DNA from 4 places in the Lysinibacillus sp. UBA5994 genome. Region 2 is predicted to be linked to each of the others. Evidence: riboswitches for the same ligand, from Rfam matches in the RefSeq annotation. Region 2 holds a riboswitch; each other region holds the start of a gene.

Region 1 (3,403 bases), on a different contig from region 2:
GTAGCGGCTACTGGAAGACCCTTATCTATGTGCTATGAGTTAAAAGCGCTGGGGATTGAAACCTTTATTACTGCAAATGGGGCCTATGTGAAACATAAGGATCTTGTCATACATAAAACTCCGATTGCCAAAGAAATTGTCCACAATGTACAGGCGTTTGCACAGGAACAGCAGCATAGCCTAACATTTTTTACAGAGCAGCTATCCATGAATAGCATACAAAGTCCAGTAGCTTTAAGAGCGATGCAAGAAACTTTATCTTTACGGGATTTTCCACATATAAATGAAAAAATTGTAGATGAAGAGGTTTTTCTCATGTGTCTATATGCGGATGAGCTGGCTGAAAAAAGATATACTAGCCAAGTTTCGAATATATTTTTACAGCGTTGGCATCCTTATATTGTGAATGTATTACAGCAGGATGTTTCGAAGTCTATAGCTATTAAAGCGGTGCTTGATCATTTCAATATTGACCCTAAGAATGCGATTGCCTTTGGGGATGGGGATAATGATATTGACATGTTGGAATATGTAGGAGTAGGAATTGCCATGGGAAATGGTAGTAAAGCTCTAAAAAGTGTTGCGAATTTTGTTACAAAGACATCTACGGATGGCGGTATCAATTTTGCTTTACGTCAGCTTCAAGTCATTTAGAGCGCTGAGGCTACACTATATATAGCAGGTAGATTTTAATAAATTTTAGGTGGGATGATTTATGGCACATCACGTGCAGTCTCTAATTGAACATTACGGATACTTTGGAATTATCGTGATTCTAATTGGAGGTATTGTAGGGGTGCCACTTCCTGATGAGGTGTTTCTAACTTATGTAGGCTATAGTGTTTACCGAGAAAGTCTTGAACATATTCCTGCTTTAGTCAGTGCAATGATTGGTGCGGTTGGAGGCATTACCTTAAGTTACTATATTGGTTATCGTTTTGGCTTACCGTTATTGCAGAAATATGGGCCTAAAATTCATATTACAGAGCAAAAAATTGACTTTACGAAAAAGATGTTTACAAAAATAGGACCTACCCTATTATTAATTGGCTATTTTATCCCCGGGGTACGTCATTTGACAGCGTATATTGCGGCTATTAATAATTATCCTTATAGAAAGTTTGCGCTTTTTGCCTATACAGGGGCATTTATCTGGACGTTCACATTTATATCATTAGGAAAGATGCTTGGAGAGAAATGGCGATTTGTTGGATACTATCTGACTCATTATAGTATCTATCTTATCCTTTTATTTATTGTAGGGATGCTCATTGTTTACTTTCTATTCAAAAAAAGAAATGGACAAACATAAAAGTCGGTATACGCTATACCGACTTTTAAGTTATGGCAAAATAGCAAATGAGCGCACAGGGAAGCCAGATGCTTTTTCTGGCTTAGGTACGATATTGAAGATGATAGCGCCTTTCGCAGGTAGCTTGTCCAAATTCGTCATTAGCTCAATTTGATAGGTGTCTTGGTCAAGTACAAAATATTCGCCATCTAGCTTGCCATTTTTACGAAAATCAGCAGCAGAGTCCGTATCGAAAGTTTCATGACCAATTGCGCTTACCTTGCGTTCTTTTAGTAAAAACTGTAAAGCTTCTAAACCCCAGCCAGGGATATGGTTATGTCCATCTGCATCCTTATTACTGAAAGCCTCTTTATCTGGCCAGCGCTTACTCCAATCTGTGCGTAATGCTACAAATGTTCCTGCTTCAATTTCTCCATGCTTGTCCTCAAAATCAAGAATATCTTCAACACTTAATGAAAAATCATGGTTGCTCGCAGCCTCTTGTGATTTATCAATAACAACAAGGGGAAGAACAAGCTCTTTTAGTTCTAATTCTTCTAAGTAGCGAGTATCTCGCACAAAATGAATGGGTGGGTCGATATGTGTGCCATATTGACCAGGGAACGTGAATTGTTGAGCGAAGAAACCGTCCTTATGAGAAAATAACGTTTCAAATTTAGCGTCCTCAAACATAAAAAAATGTGGTGAATTAGGGCCGAATGTATGTGTTAAGTCAACCCACTGTTTCGATTTTAATAATTGCAATGCTTGTAAAAGTTCATTAGACATCGATTTCCCTGCTTTCTGTAAAAATAGTTGTAAATAAAAAGGAGTCCCCTAATAGAAGAGGACTCCTGCTGCAACAACGGTAGTTCTTCTTCTCATCTTCAAGGCTGATCATTTTGCCAATTGGAATTAGCACCATACTGTTAGCTGGTTGCTGAGACTTCATCGGGCCAATCCCTCCGTCTCTCTTGATAAGAAAAGTAATATAAGAATTTTCAGAAATAACAATACAAACACTTTAGCATAGTTTTTTATAGTTTACAAGTTCACTAGGAATTTTCACCAATTCAAATTTAAGGTGACTCCACAACAATCATTATCAATAAGACGTATTCTAAAACTGTCTGGTGTATAGTTTGTTTCAAATTTCATCGTAATGCCTGTTGATGTGATTAATTTTTCAACCTCTGTTTTATTTGAAAGTTGAGCAGCATTCATTAAATCATGTGCGAATTGTTGGGAGCTATCTATTTTATCCGTAAGTAATTGGGCTTGCTGCATCATTGCCTTTATCCGTGATGCTGAAGCTTTTAATTTGTGTGTATCGACAGGTGGAAAAGGATTATTGGTCGGCATTGCTAGATGTTGCGAAAAGGGTCTAATGGCAAAATGATTAGCGATAGGCGATGTTGGATAATGATAGGGATGCACAAAATACGGATAAGGAATGTAATACAAGGTCATTCCTCCTATCCTATAACTGATATCCTATCTTATGTAGCAAAACGGCTTTCGGTGTTATTAGCAGTGCAATGTTTGTCCTAATCATTGAAAAAGGAAGCTAAAGTAAGCTTCCTTTTAGCCAAGTACATTTAAGACATCATCAATTTTTTTACTATGTGATAAAATGCCATAATTCATCCATGTTAAAAAGTCTACTTCATAGACACAGTTGCTTTTAACGGCAGCTAGGTTTTTCCAAGTAGGAGTTTTTAAAATAGCACGTTCCTCATTTTCATAAATGGAATGTTGTTTATCAAAGGTAATAAATAAATGATCAGCATCTAATTGCAACAATTGAGCAAATGTCAGTTGTGCTTTACGTTGATTGTGCGGAATACTCCATACTAGTGAATGTGGCATTAAACCTAAGTCACGATATAAAATGGGGCCCGTATAGCCACATTCAGGACCCGCATATAGAGTAATGCCAATGGCTGAAATACGGAGAAATGCTACACTTTGCCCATAAACAGATTTGCTAAGAATTCCTTTTGCTTGTTGTACTTTATCTTCATATTGTAGGATTACGTCTTGCATCAAGGAGGTTTTTCCTGTTAGATCTGCAATTTTAAATAAAGTAGATTGCCAATTCTCTCCAGGGTG
Region 2 (3,403 bases):
AAAGAGGCGATTTTCATGATTTATCCATTTAAAGATAAAACGCCAAAGATCGATCCGTCTGTTTTCATTGCTGACTACGCAACTGTTACGGGCGACGTAACAATTGGCGCCGAAACAACTATTTGGTTTAATACGGTTATTCGTGGTGATGTTTCCCCAACGATTATTGGTAAACGTGTCAGTATCCAGGATCTTTGCTGTTTACACCAAAGCCCAAAATATCCGCTCATTATTGAAGATGAGGTAACAGTTGGACACCAAGTCACTTTACATAGTTGTACAATTCGCAAAAATGCCTTAATTGGTATGGGATCCATTATTTTAGACGGAGCTGAGATTGGAGAAGGTGCATTTATTGGAGCTGGAAGCCTAGTACCTCCTGGTAAAGTCATTCCTCCAAATAGTTTAGCATTAGGTCGTCCAGCAAAAGTTGTCCGAGAATTAAATGCTGAAGATAAAGAGGATATGGAACGCATCGTACGAGAATACGCAGAAAAAGGTCAATATTATAAATCACTTCAGAAATAAATAACCTACACAAAAAATCAATACTAACGAAAAAATCCCTCGCGTTTTCGTGTACCGAATATGTTCACGAATCCTAGCGAGGTATTTTTGTAAAAAAAACAAAAGGAGCAATGTTGCCCCTTTGCTTATTAATACATCAGAATAATTTTCTAATGACTTCATTACTTTAGTTCAATAGTTTATAAACGTGCTTTTTCTCGTAGCGCGTCTGCTTTATCAATTTGCTCCCATGGTACATTTAAATCTGTACGACCAAAATGTCCATACGCAGCAGTTTGTTTATAAATTGGACGACGAAGATCAAGCATTTTAATGATACCTGCTGGGCGTAAATCGAATAGCTCGCGTACCCATTCAACGATCTCGCTTTCTTTCACTCTACCTGTGCCAAATGTATCGACAGCAATGGAAACAGGCTGAGCAACGCCAATCGCATAGGCAAGTTGCACTTCAGCACGCTCTGCTAAGCCAGCTGCTACGATGTTTTTCGCTACATAACGTGCTGCATATGCCGCCGAACGGTCTACCTTGGTTGCATCCTTACCTGAGAAGGCACCACCACCGTGACGTGCATAACCACCGTATGTATCAACAATGATTTTACGTCCTGTTAATCCAGCATCACCTTTTGGCCCACCAATTACAAAACGGCCAGTTGGATTGATGAAGTATTTCGTATTAGCATCTAATAATTCACTCGGTACAACTGGTGCAATAACAAATTCTTTTAAATCTGCTTGAATTTGTTCAAGTGTTGCTTCTTCATCATGCTGTGTTGAAATAACAATTGTATCCACGCGAACCGGTACATTATTGTCATCATATTCAATCGTTACTTGCGTTTTACCATCAGGACGTAAATAGGCAAGTTCACCTGATTTACGTACTTCTGTTAAACGGCGTGCTAATTTGTGTGCCAAGCTAATTGGTAATGGCATTAGCTCTGGTGTTTCATTACATGCATAGCCAAACATTAAGCCTTGGTCACCAGCACCAATTGCTTCTATATCAGCATCTGTCATAGAGCCTTCACGTGCCTCTAATGCCTGATCAACACCTTGAGCAATATCAGGTGATTGTTCGCCAATTGCCACAAGCACCGCTAAGTTCTCAGCATCAAAGCCATATTTACCTCGTGTATAGCCAATTTCAGCTACAGTGTCACGAACAATACCTTTAATATCCACATAAGTAGAAGTAGTAATTTCTCCTGCTACTAATACTAATCCTGTTGTTACAGTTGTTTCACACGCTACACGTGCATTTGGATCTTCTGCTAAAATAGCATCTAAAATGGCATCCGAGATTTGGTCACAAATCTTATCTGGATGTCCTTCTGTTACACTCTCTGATGTAAACAGTCGACGGTTTGTCATTTGGTTTTCCTCCTAAATACTCTTACAATAAGTAGTTGTGTATGAATACGGTACTCATTACCCATGTCAAGTCCGCTCCTAAGGATTGAACTCTCAAGCCGTTACTGCTGCTTTTAACACGAGGATTTCGAAAGATCCGTCATTACAATAAGGAAAGAACTACATATACTTACCTTTACATTGATTTTTAACAATAAAAAAATCCTTTTCTCACGTTACTTTACATGAGGAAAGGAATAATGACTGCGTAACCTTTCACTCTTATCGTTCAAGGGATGTTCCCTTGCATCAGGTTGGCACCAACGCATGTCGTGAAATAGTTCATGCAGGTTGCCGGGTTTCACAGGGCCTGACCCTCCACCAGCTCGGGATAAGAGTATCCGTTCAATCTCATGTTACTGAAAAGGTCGAACGTTGTCAAATATTTTCTTATGTATTACTGTATAGAAAGGAAAGAACTTATTACACAAAAACTTTTCATACTTGGATGATGATGTAAATAGAAGCAAATTAATCCCTACAACATACCTAGCTACTTGTGGTAACATATGTGTGGCTCAATTTTCGTGCCTAATTACAGTAGGATTGATGGTATTCTACTCGAAAAACATTATTTTTTGTCAGTTTATTGAAAAGTGGTAAAAACTCTAAAATAATTTCTTAATTAGTATAGATTATTTAAGCAATTGTGTTATACTATTTTTGAAATTAAGAAAAAATCCCTCTAAATCAAGGGAATACTATAAAAAAGGATGGTATTTAATCGATGAATTCAGTAGAAATTGCAAACGAACTGAAGGAATTATTAAACGGCGGTAACATTAATGTTCAACTTTCAGTACCACAATTAGCAGAAAAAGCTACATCTCGTGGTGAAGCAATGTTAACAGTAGATGGCGCAGTTCGTGCAGAAACTGGCAAATACACTGGTCGTTCACCTAAAGATAAATATACGGTAGAAGAAGAAAGCACAAAAGATCAAATTGACTGGGGTAAAGTCAACCAACCGATTTCTTCTGAAGTGTTCGATAACCTATATGTAAAAGTAATAAAATATTTAAAAGAACGTGACGAGTTATTCGTATTCAAAGGCTTTGCAGGTGCTGACAAAGACTCACAATTAAGCATTCAAGTTATCAATGAATACGCATGGCACAATCTTTTTGCTCATCAATTATTTATCCGTCCAACAGCAGATGAATTAGCTTCTCATGTTGCCGACTTCACTGTCATCTCAGCTCCTAACTTTAAAGCAGATCCTGCGGTTGATGGTACTGCTTCTGAAACATTCATCATCGTATCACTTGAAAAGAAAATTATTTTAATTGGTGGTACAGAATATGCTGGTGAAATGAAAAAATCTATCTTTGGTATCATGAACTACTTATTACCACAACAAGGTATTCTTTCAATGCACTGCTCAGCAAACGTTGGTGAAGCTGGCGATGTAGCGTTATTCTTCGGTCTATCTGGTACTGGTAAAACGACGTTATCAGCTG
Region 3 (3,403 bases), on a different contig from region 2:
CCAAGTGTGCCTGCTTTGACATTGAGCATATCCTGACTTGTTTCTAATAACAAAACGTCGGCTCCTGCCTCAATTAAAGCTTTTGCCTGTACATAAAAATTTTCCTCTAGCTCTTCAAATGTAATACCACCTGTTACTGATAACGTTTTTGTTGTTGGCCCCATAGCCCCTGCAACAAAACGTGGCCAATCCGATGTGGAATAACGATCCACTGCTTGTCGAGCAATTTCCACTGCACGCTTATTAATTACTTCTGCTTTTGTGCCAAGATCATATTCATTTAACACAAGAGGCGTCCCACCAAATGTATTTGTACAAATAATATCTGCGCCTGCCTCTAAGTATTTATGGTGAATTTTTTCAATAACATCTGGTCTAGTAAGCACAAGATTTTCATTACAGCCATCAAGTTCCTCGCCACCAAAATCCTCTGCTGATAAATTTTCATTTTGTAGCATTGTTCCCATTGCGCCATCAAGAATTAAAATACGTTTCTCTAGTTGCTCTTCAATCGAGTGCTTAGCCATGTATACTTACTCCTTTTTTCTGTTCATCCAATTGCTTTATATATTTCATCAACTCTAGTGTCACATCGTAACGTAAAAATGGTGTAATAAGGTAAATCCCATTGAAATATTGCGTAGCCACTTCTACTAATTCTTTGGCAATAGCAATCCCTTCCAATGTTGCCTTTTCTTTATCTTCTCCACATGCTTTCATTCTTGTTAAGGCATCTTCAGATAATTTGATACCTGGCACTTCATGATGTAAAAATTCAGCGCTTTTATAACTCGTAACAGGCATAATACCGATGTAAATTGGAGCTTGTAAATGCTTTGTTGCCTCATAAATCTCTACAATTTTCTCTATCGTATATACTGGTTGAGAAATGAAGTAGTCTGCCCCATGCTCAATTTTCTTCTCCAAGCGTGTCACAGCACGATCTAACACACGGACGTTTGGATTAAATGCAGCAGCAACTGAAAAATTTGCTTTTTTACGAAGTGGCTTACCTGAGAAAGAGACCCCTTCATTTAATTGCTTAATTAATTGGATTAGCTCCATGGAAGATACATCATAAACACTTGTCGCACCTGGGAAATCTCCTACTTTTGTTGGATCACCCGTAACGGCCAACACATCATGAATACCTAAAGCATTTAACCCCATTAAATGAGATTGTAGACCAATTAAATTACGGTCTCGACATGTAATATGAGTTAGTGGGCGTACACCATGTGAGCTCTTCAACAATGCGCCCATTGCAATATTGCTAATACGTGGAGAGGCCAATGAATTGTCTGCCATCATAACTACATCTGCACCTGCATCATATAATTGCTTTGCTCCTTCAAGGAACCCATCAATCTCTAAATGTCTAGGCGTATCCAACTCTACTATGACAGAACGTTCACGTTTAACTTTTTCATGAAGAGGCTCATACTTTGTTGGCTCCGCTTCCCGAACAATCTCAATCTTTTTAGGCTTCGCAAGCTTCTCCTGAACCGGTGATAACTCTTCTAAATACTTCTTTGCTGCTGCAATATGTTTGGGTGTTGTACCACAGCAGCCCCCTATTAAACGTACACCTTGATCACGCAATTCAACAGCCGCTCGACCAAAATAATCAGCTTCTGATTCATAAACGACACGCCCATCCTCTAAGTCCAGTAGTGATGCATTTGGATAGGCCGACATAAATGCCTTATTAGGAAGTTCTACACCTTCAAATGCCTGAATTGTATGGTGTGGACCTAGTCGACAATTGACACCAACAATATCAGCACCTAGGGCTTCAAGCTCATGGAGAGCATTATTTAAAGACATCCCATTTTGTAGAACACCGGGCTCATGCATAGAAACTTGTGCAATAATCGGCAATTTTGTTTTTTCTCGTAGCATCTTTAAGGTTGCTGTTAATTCTTCAAAATCATAATAAGTTTCAAGTAAAAGGCCATCTGGATTCCCTGCAAGTAAGACGCTTGCTTGTTCTTCAATAGTCGCTAATATTTCATCCAAGGTTGCATCACTTTTACGAATTCCCCGAATACCACCAATTGTTCCTAAAACAAATTGACCGCCATCAGCCGCTGCTCGTTTTGCGATGGTGATAGCAGCTTCATTAAAATGTTGGACACGTGATTCCAATCCATAGCGAGCTAATTTAATGGCATTTGCACCGTACGTATTCGTTTGAATGATGTCAGCACCAGCCGCAATATATTCTCTATGAATCTTTTCAATTAACTCGGGTCTCTGAACATTCATTTCCTCATGGCAATACTCCAATCCATAGCCATATAGCACTGTGCCTATTGCACCGTCTGCCGTCAATACATGCGTTTTTAACCTTTCAAGCAATCCCATAAAATTAGCCTCTCTTCCTATGTCTCTATATAATAAAAAGCCTTCTTTCATAAAAAAAGAAGGCTTTAACGATTCATCATTGTTGTTCCTTCTCATCTTCGACTCAACGGTCTTCTGGATTTAGCACCTGACAATAAAGTTGGTTGCTGAAGCTTCAATGGGCCAGTCCCTCTGCTTCTCTTGATAAGAATTAAGTATGAATTTTTTAAATAATTAAAAGAATCATATCGTTTACTGACGAATGAGTCAAGACTATTTCACATAACAAAGTTTTTTTCCACTTAAAACCTTAGAAATTGGCAAGTTCCTTTGCAAGCTCTTCACCAATTTTTTTCCCGTTTTGAATGCAAGCACCAATACCTACGCCAAAATACGAGCACCCTGCAATCGATAAATTAGGATATTTCTCATGTAATTCTTGTAGTAATCCTTGTAATGCTTCACGATGCGCTAGATCATATTTAGGCATTTGATCAATCCATTTTGTTACATTCACAACGGTTGGCTGCTCCTCTATTCCTAGGCTCTTTCTCACATCTTCTAAAGCAACTGCTGCCAATTCTTCATCCGTCATGGCGCGTAGTTGCTCATAGGCTGGATTGATGCTCTTATAAAAGAGTCGCACAAGTAATTTATTTTCTTTCGATGTATGCTTCCATTTACGACTAGTCCAAGTTGCCGCATTACAAGTTACGTCTGAATTATGGGAAACAATATAGCCCGTTCCATCTGCTGGCAATTTAGCGTCTGGCACATCAAAACCTAAATAGATAGTAATCGCTGACGCTGTCGTAAATTGGTCAAAATAGCGGTTTAAAGATTCATCCTGTAGCAGATTTTGTACAGTATGGTTCGGTAATGCTAAAACGACATAATCTGACTCAATAATTTCACCATTAGCTAAGGAAATTGTGTAGTTCTTATCTTGTTTTTGAACATTTAGTGTAGTAACACCCTTGATAATTTCTACATCGGATAAGGTTTGTTCAAGTCGATCAATTAAAGAAGATAAACCATTTTTAAAGGATATAAATTT
Region 4 (3,403 bases), on a different contig from region 2:
ACCTTTATATTTTCTGGTGATTCCACTTGATGAACCAAATGATCAAAATATAAAGTCATGGCCATTCCCCTTTCTTTCCCCATTACCTTTACCTGTATGTTTGATTAGTTTAAAATTTACTCAAGAAAAGGAGTTACTAGTAGGATATGAAAAAAAGTTTCGTTTACCTACAAACTCCGTTCACTAATTTCATAAAGAGGTGATTTGAATGACAGATTTAGTAGCTGCTTTTAAATTGGCATTAGGTAATTATCCTACAGGCGTAACAGTTGTCACGACATGTCATGACACAAAACCGATTGGCTTAACCGTCAATTCCTTTGCATCTGTTTCAATCGACCCGCTCCTTATTTTGTGGTCACTCGATAAAAAATCTCAGCTCCATCCTTATTTCACGACTGCGCCAAATTTTGCGGTCAATATTTTAGCGAGTGATCAAGAGCATTTATGTACACTATTTGCCAGTAAAATCCCTGATCGCTTTGCACAAGCAAAATGGTCAACTTCCTCTTTAGGACTACCGATTTTACATGATACAGCAGCTAATTTACAATGTAAAACATTTCAGCAAATCGATGCTGGCGACCATACCATTTTTATTGGGCAGGTCGTAGACATTACAAATGCTCAAAAAGAGCCTTTGCTTTATCATCGCCGTCATATCGGTCCCATACCAAAAAGCTTTTATAGCTAGCCTTTACACAAAAAAAGGGCCACTTGTAAGCACAGGAAATCCTTCATGCTTATAGGTGGCCGTTTGACATAAGTTCTACTGAAATCATTGTTATTTTTTCTGCGGAAATCTCTGCTTTTCAAGCCTATTAATTTGCACAATCACACCATCTTGAATCGTAATATGCACTTCACCAAATTCAAGATTTTGAATCGCCTTCGCAATTGCCTCTAGTTTCTTATCATCTACTTTTACTGACTGAGCCATACGATACACCCCTTCTTTTTTATCCTTATTGTTCATAAAGAGGCCAACGCATCAAACTGATTGATAGCCCCTCCTATCTCTCAGACACCATCTGTTGGATTTGGCACCTGTTGTTCGGTTGCCGAGGCTTCATTGGGCCAAGTCCCTCCACCTCTCTTGATAAGAGTACTGCGTTTCTTGAAAATAATTCTATAATTCTGCTATAGGAATGTCAATACAAAATATTAGAAAACCTAGTTGAATACTATGCAATATGTCGTTTAGATTAAAAGACTCCCTATACCTAAAGTATTTTATGCCTAGTCAGTGAGAAATAGATGGCAATCCATTAATTTATTACAAGCTCCATTTCCTCATCATAAATTCAAGTGGGCCTCGATGATGTTTAGTCCTCCACCATACAGAAACAACGACACATCCTAAAAAATAACAGCAGGCATACAGCATGGAAAAAGCAAGTGTTTGGTTCTCCAGCTTTTGGCAAATAATTAGTATTCCAATGCCTATAACAACATGGCCAACATAATGCGTTAAAGACATTTGTCCTGTTAATATGAAAGATTGAATAACTTTATTTTTACATGTCTCTACAAGATAGATGGAGCCAACAATGATGACAATAGCCGAAGCCGAATTAGATAGGACATACATCATATTCGGTGGAATCGGTCCTGTATCAAATAAATACAATGCACTCTCTACATCTAATAAATGAATGGTTGTCATCTTAATGAATAACGTTGAACAAGTCTCAGTCATGATGACTAACAATAAACCTATCACCAGTAAGTTTTTTCTTAATGTATGATTTGTTAAATCTAATGTGCCCATTACCATACCTATCAGAAAGAAGCAAATCCAGGGGAATAGTGGATGATAGCCATTAAACATCAAATTTCTTATAAATCCTGCTGGTGTCCAAAAATCAAGATACTCTAGTAGCACATATGTTGGATGCCAACCAGCAAGGTAACTAAATTGAATTTGAAGCCATTGTGAAAGGATAAGGATGGCACCGATTATGAAGATCATCATTTTCTTGGATTGGGCAATCAACCAAGCAGCAACAAACATATACACGCCATAATAATGTAAGATATCTCCTGTCCAGCCGATTGCATATAATATTAACCCTATCGTAAATAACAAAAGCGCCCTCTTCCACAAAGTAAGTCGATTTTGACGAAGAAGGATTGGGTCCTTACTCTCTCTAGCCTGACGAGTCATTAAGGCTGTCCCTATTCCTGCTAGCATGACAAATACGGCCGAAGCACGTCCCTCGAAAAGATGTTGGAAGGCAATTAACCATGTTGAACCATTCGTTGTAGAACCTGTTATGACGCCAAAATTGACAATGAACATGCCAAGCATGGCGAGAGCTCTTGCAAAATCAAGACCTTCAATGCGCCGATCATCATTTCTTTTTGTCATCTTTGCCCCCTTGGATAACGCTATGTACAGCCTCCTTCCAAATAGCCCTATAGTTCAATTGGTTGCCTGTTAACATGAAATTACCGATATTATCATAGACGAGGGCTAGCATCTGTGCCTTCGCTTCTATATGTGGAGTATCCTCTAGCACGCCTAGCTGTACGCCATATCGTAGGATAGCAACAAAGCTCGTTAAAAAGCTGGTTTCTAGCTCTACTAATTGTCTTTTATAGTTTTCATCGCGGGCCGCTAATAGTACATATTGATTAAATATTTTATTAAAATAAGGGTCCTTGTCCTGTGCCTCAATAGATTTATAGCCTAGCTTAAGTAATTCCTCCTTAAAATTAGCAGAAGAAAGCTCTTTATAATCCACAGCAACATCATGTTGAATTTCTTTATACAATTCATCAAATATGAAAGCGATTAATTGATCCTTTGATTGAAAATAATAGTAAATGGCTGGTTTTGAAATACCGACCTCTGTAGCAATCATTGCTAAGCTTGTTTTTTCAAATCCATTTTCCGCAAACATCCCATAAGCAATTTCTATAATTTTGTGAAAAGTTTGTTCTTTATTTCCCATTATTACCCTCCTTTTTTACCGACCGTTAAGTAAATATTATAGGATGCTAACCTTTTAGACAAGAAAAAACTGTGTAGAAATATTTCTCTACACAGTTCACATTTATTGATTTTGTAAATACATCATTAAAGCTTCTGCTGTTTTTTGCTTGCCCATTACTTTAAGAGGCTGTCCATCAGCAGGTACAATCCAATGAGGTTCATCCCCCCCATATAAAGACTGAGAGCTATTTGCTACCATAAATTGTGCATTGGCTGTTTCCATACGCAGTCTGGCACGAGCTAACAAGAATTCCTCATCATTCGTTGCTTCGAGCTTAAAGCCTACTAACGTTACATTCGGTTGCCATCCCTTAATTTGACCTAATACTTTTGGTGCTTTTTTAAAATGAATAATAGGTGGTTCGTCAGAAGGCATTTTCCCCGTTTCCTCCATTAAATTACCTG

The links. Region 2 has a riboswitch for S-adenosylmethionine ahead of metK (methionine adenosyltransferase). Riboswitches for the same ligand answer to the same signal wherever they lie in the genome.
Region 1: linked by a shared signal. The riboswitch ahead of B3D98_RS19640 (cyclase family protein) and the one ahead of metK (methionine adenosyltransferase) in region 2 are both predicted to bind S-adenosylmethionine.
Region 3: linked by a shared signal. The riboswitch ahead of B3D98_RS01770 (bifunctional homocysteine S-methyltransferase/methylenetetrahydrofolate reductase) and the one ahead of metK (methionine adenosyltransferase) in region 2 are both predicted to bind S-adenosylmethionine.
Region 4: linked by a shared signal. The riboswitch ahead of B3D98_RS09770 (YezD family protein) and the one ahead of metK (methionine adenosyltransferase) in region 2 are both predicted to bind S-adenosylmethionine.

What each region holds. Positions count from the first base shown of each region.
Region 1 is NZ_DJAU01000057.1:152,695-156,097, reverse strand. Features, by position in the region: gene B3D98_RS19650 (Cof-type HAD-IIB family hydrolase) at 1-654, shown strand, start outside; gene B3D98_RS19645 (DedA family protein) at 716-1,312, shown strand; gene B3D98_RS19640 (cyclase family protein) at 1,343-2,080, opposite strand; SAM riboswitch class I at 2,170-2,275, opposite strand; gene B3D98_RS19635 (hypothetical protein) at 2,357-2,761, opposite strand; gene B3D98_RS19630 (AraC family transcriptional regulator) at 2,876-3,403, opposite strand, start outside.
Region 2 is NZ_DJAU01000024.1:33,959-37,361, reverse strand. Features, by position in the region: gene B3D98_RS07165 (gamma carbonic anhydrase family protein) at 16-528, shown strand; gene metK (methionine adenosyltransferase) at 708-1,904, opposite strand; SAM riboswitch class I at 2,163-2,281, opposite strand; gene pckA (phosphoenolpyruvate carboxykinase (ATP)) at 2,671-3,403, shown strand, end outside.
Region 3 is NZ_DJAU01000005.1:27,939-31,341, forward strand. Features, by position in the region: gene metH (methionine synthase) at 1-527, opposite strand, end outside; gene B3D98_RS01770 (bifunctional homocysteine S-methyltransferase/methylenetetrahydrofolate reductase) at 520-2,367, opposite strand; SAM riboswitch class I at 2,457-2,557, opposite strand; gene B3D98_RS01775 (protoporphyrinogen oxidase) at 2,657-3,403, opposite strand, start outside.
Region 4 is NZ_DJAU01000028.1:76,982-80,384, reverse strand. Features, by position in the region: gene B3D98_RS09780 (VOC family protein) at 1-59, opposite strand, end outside; gene B3D98_RS09775 (flavin reductase family protein) at 209-694, shown strand; gene B3D98_RS09770 (YezD family protein) at 785-940, opposite strand; SAM riboswitch class I at 1,011-1,106, opposite strand; gene B3D98_RS09765 (DUF418 domain-containing protein) at 1,277-2,371, opposite strand; gene B3D98_RS09760 (TetR/AcrR family transcriptional regulator) at 2,355-2,957, opposite strand; gene B3D98_RS09755 (phosphopantothenoylcysteine decarboxylase) at 3,060-3,403, opposite strand, start outside.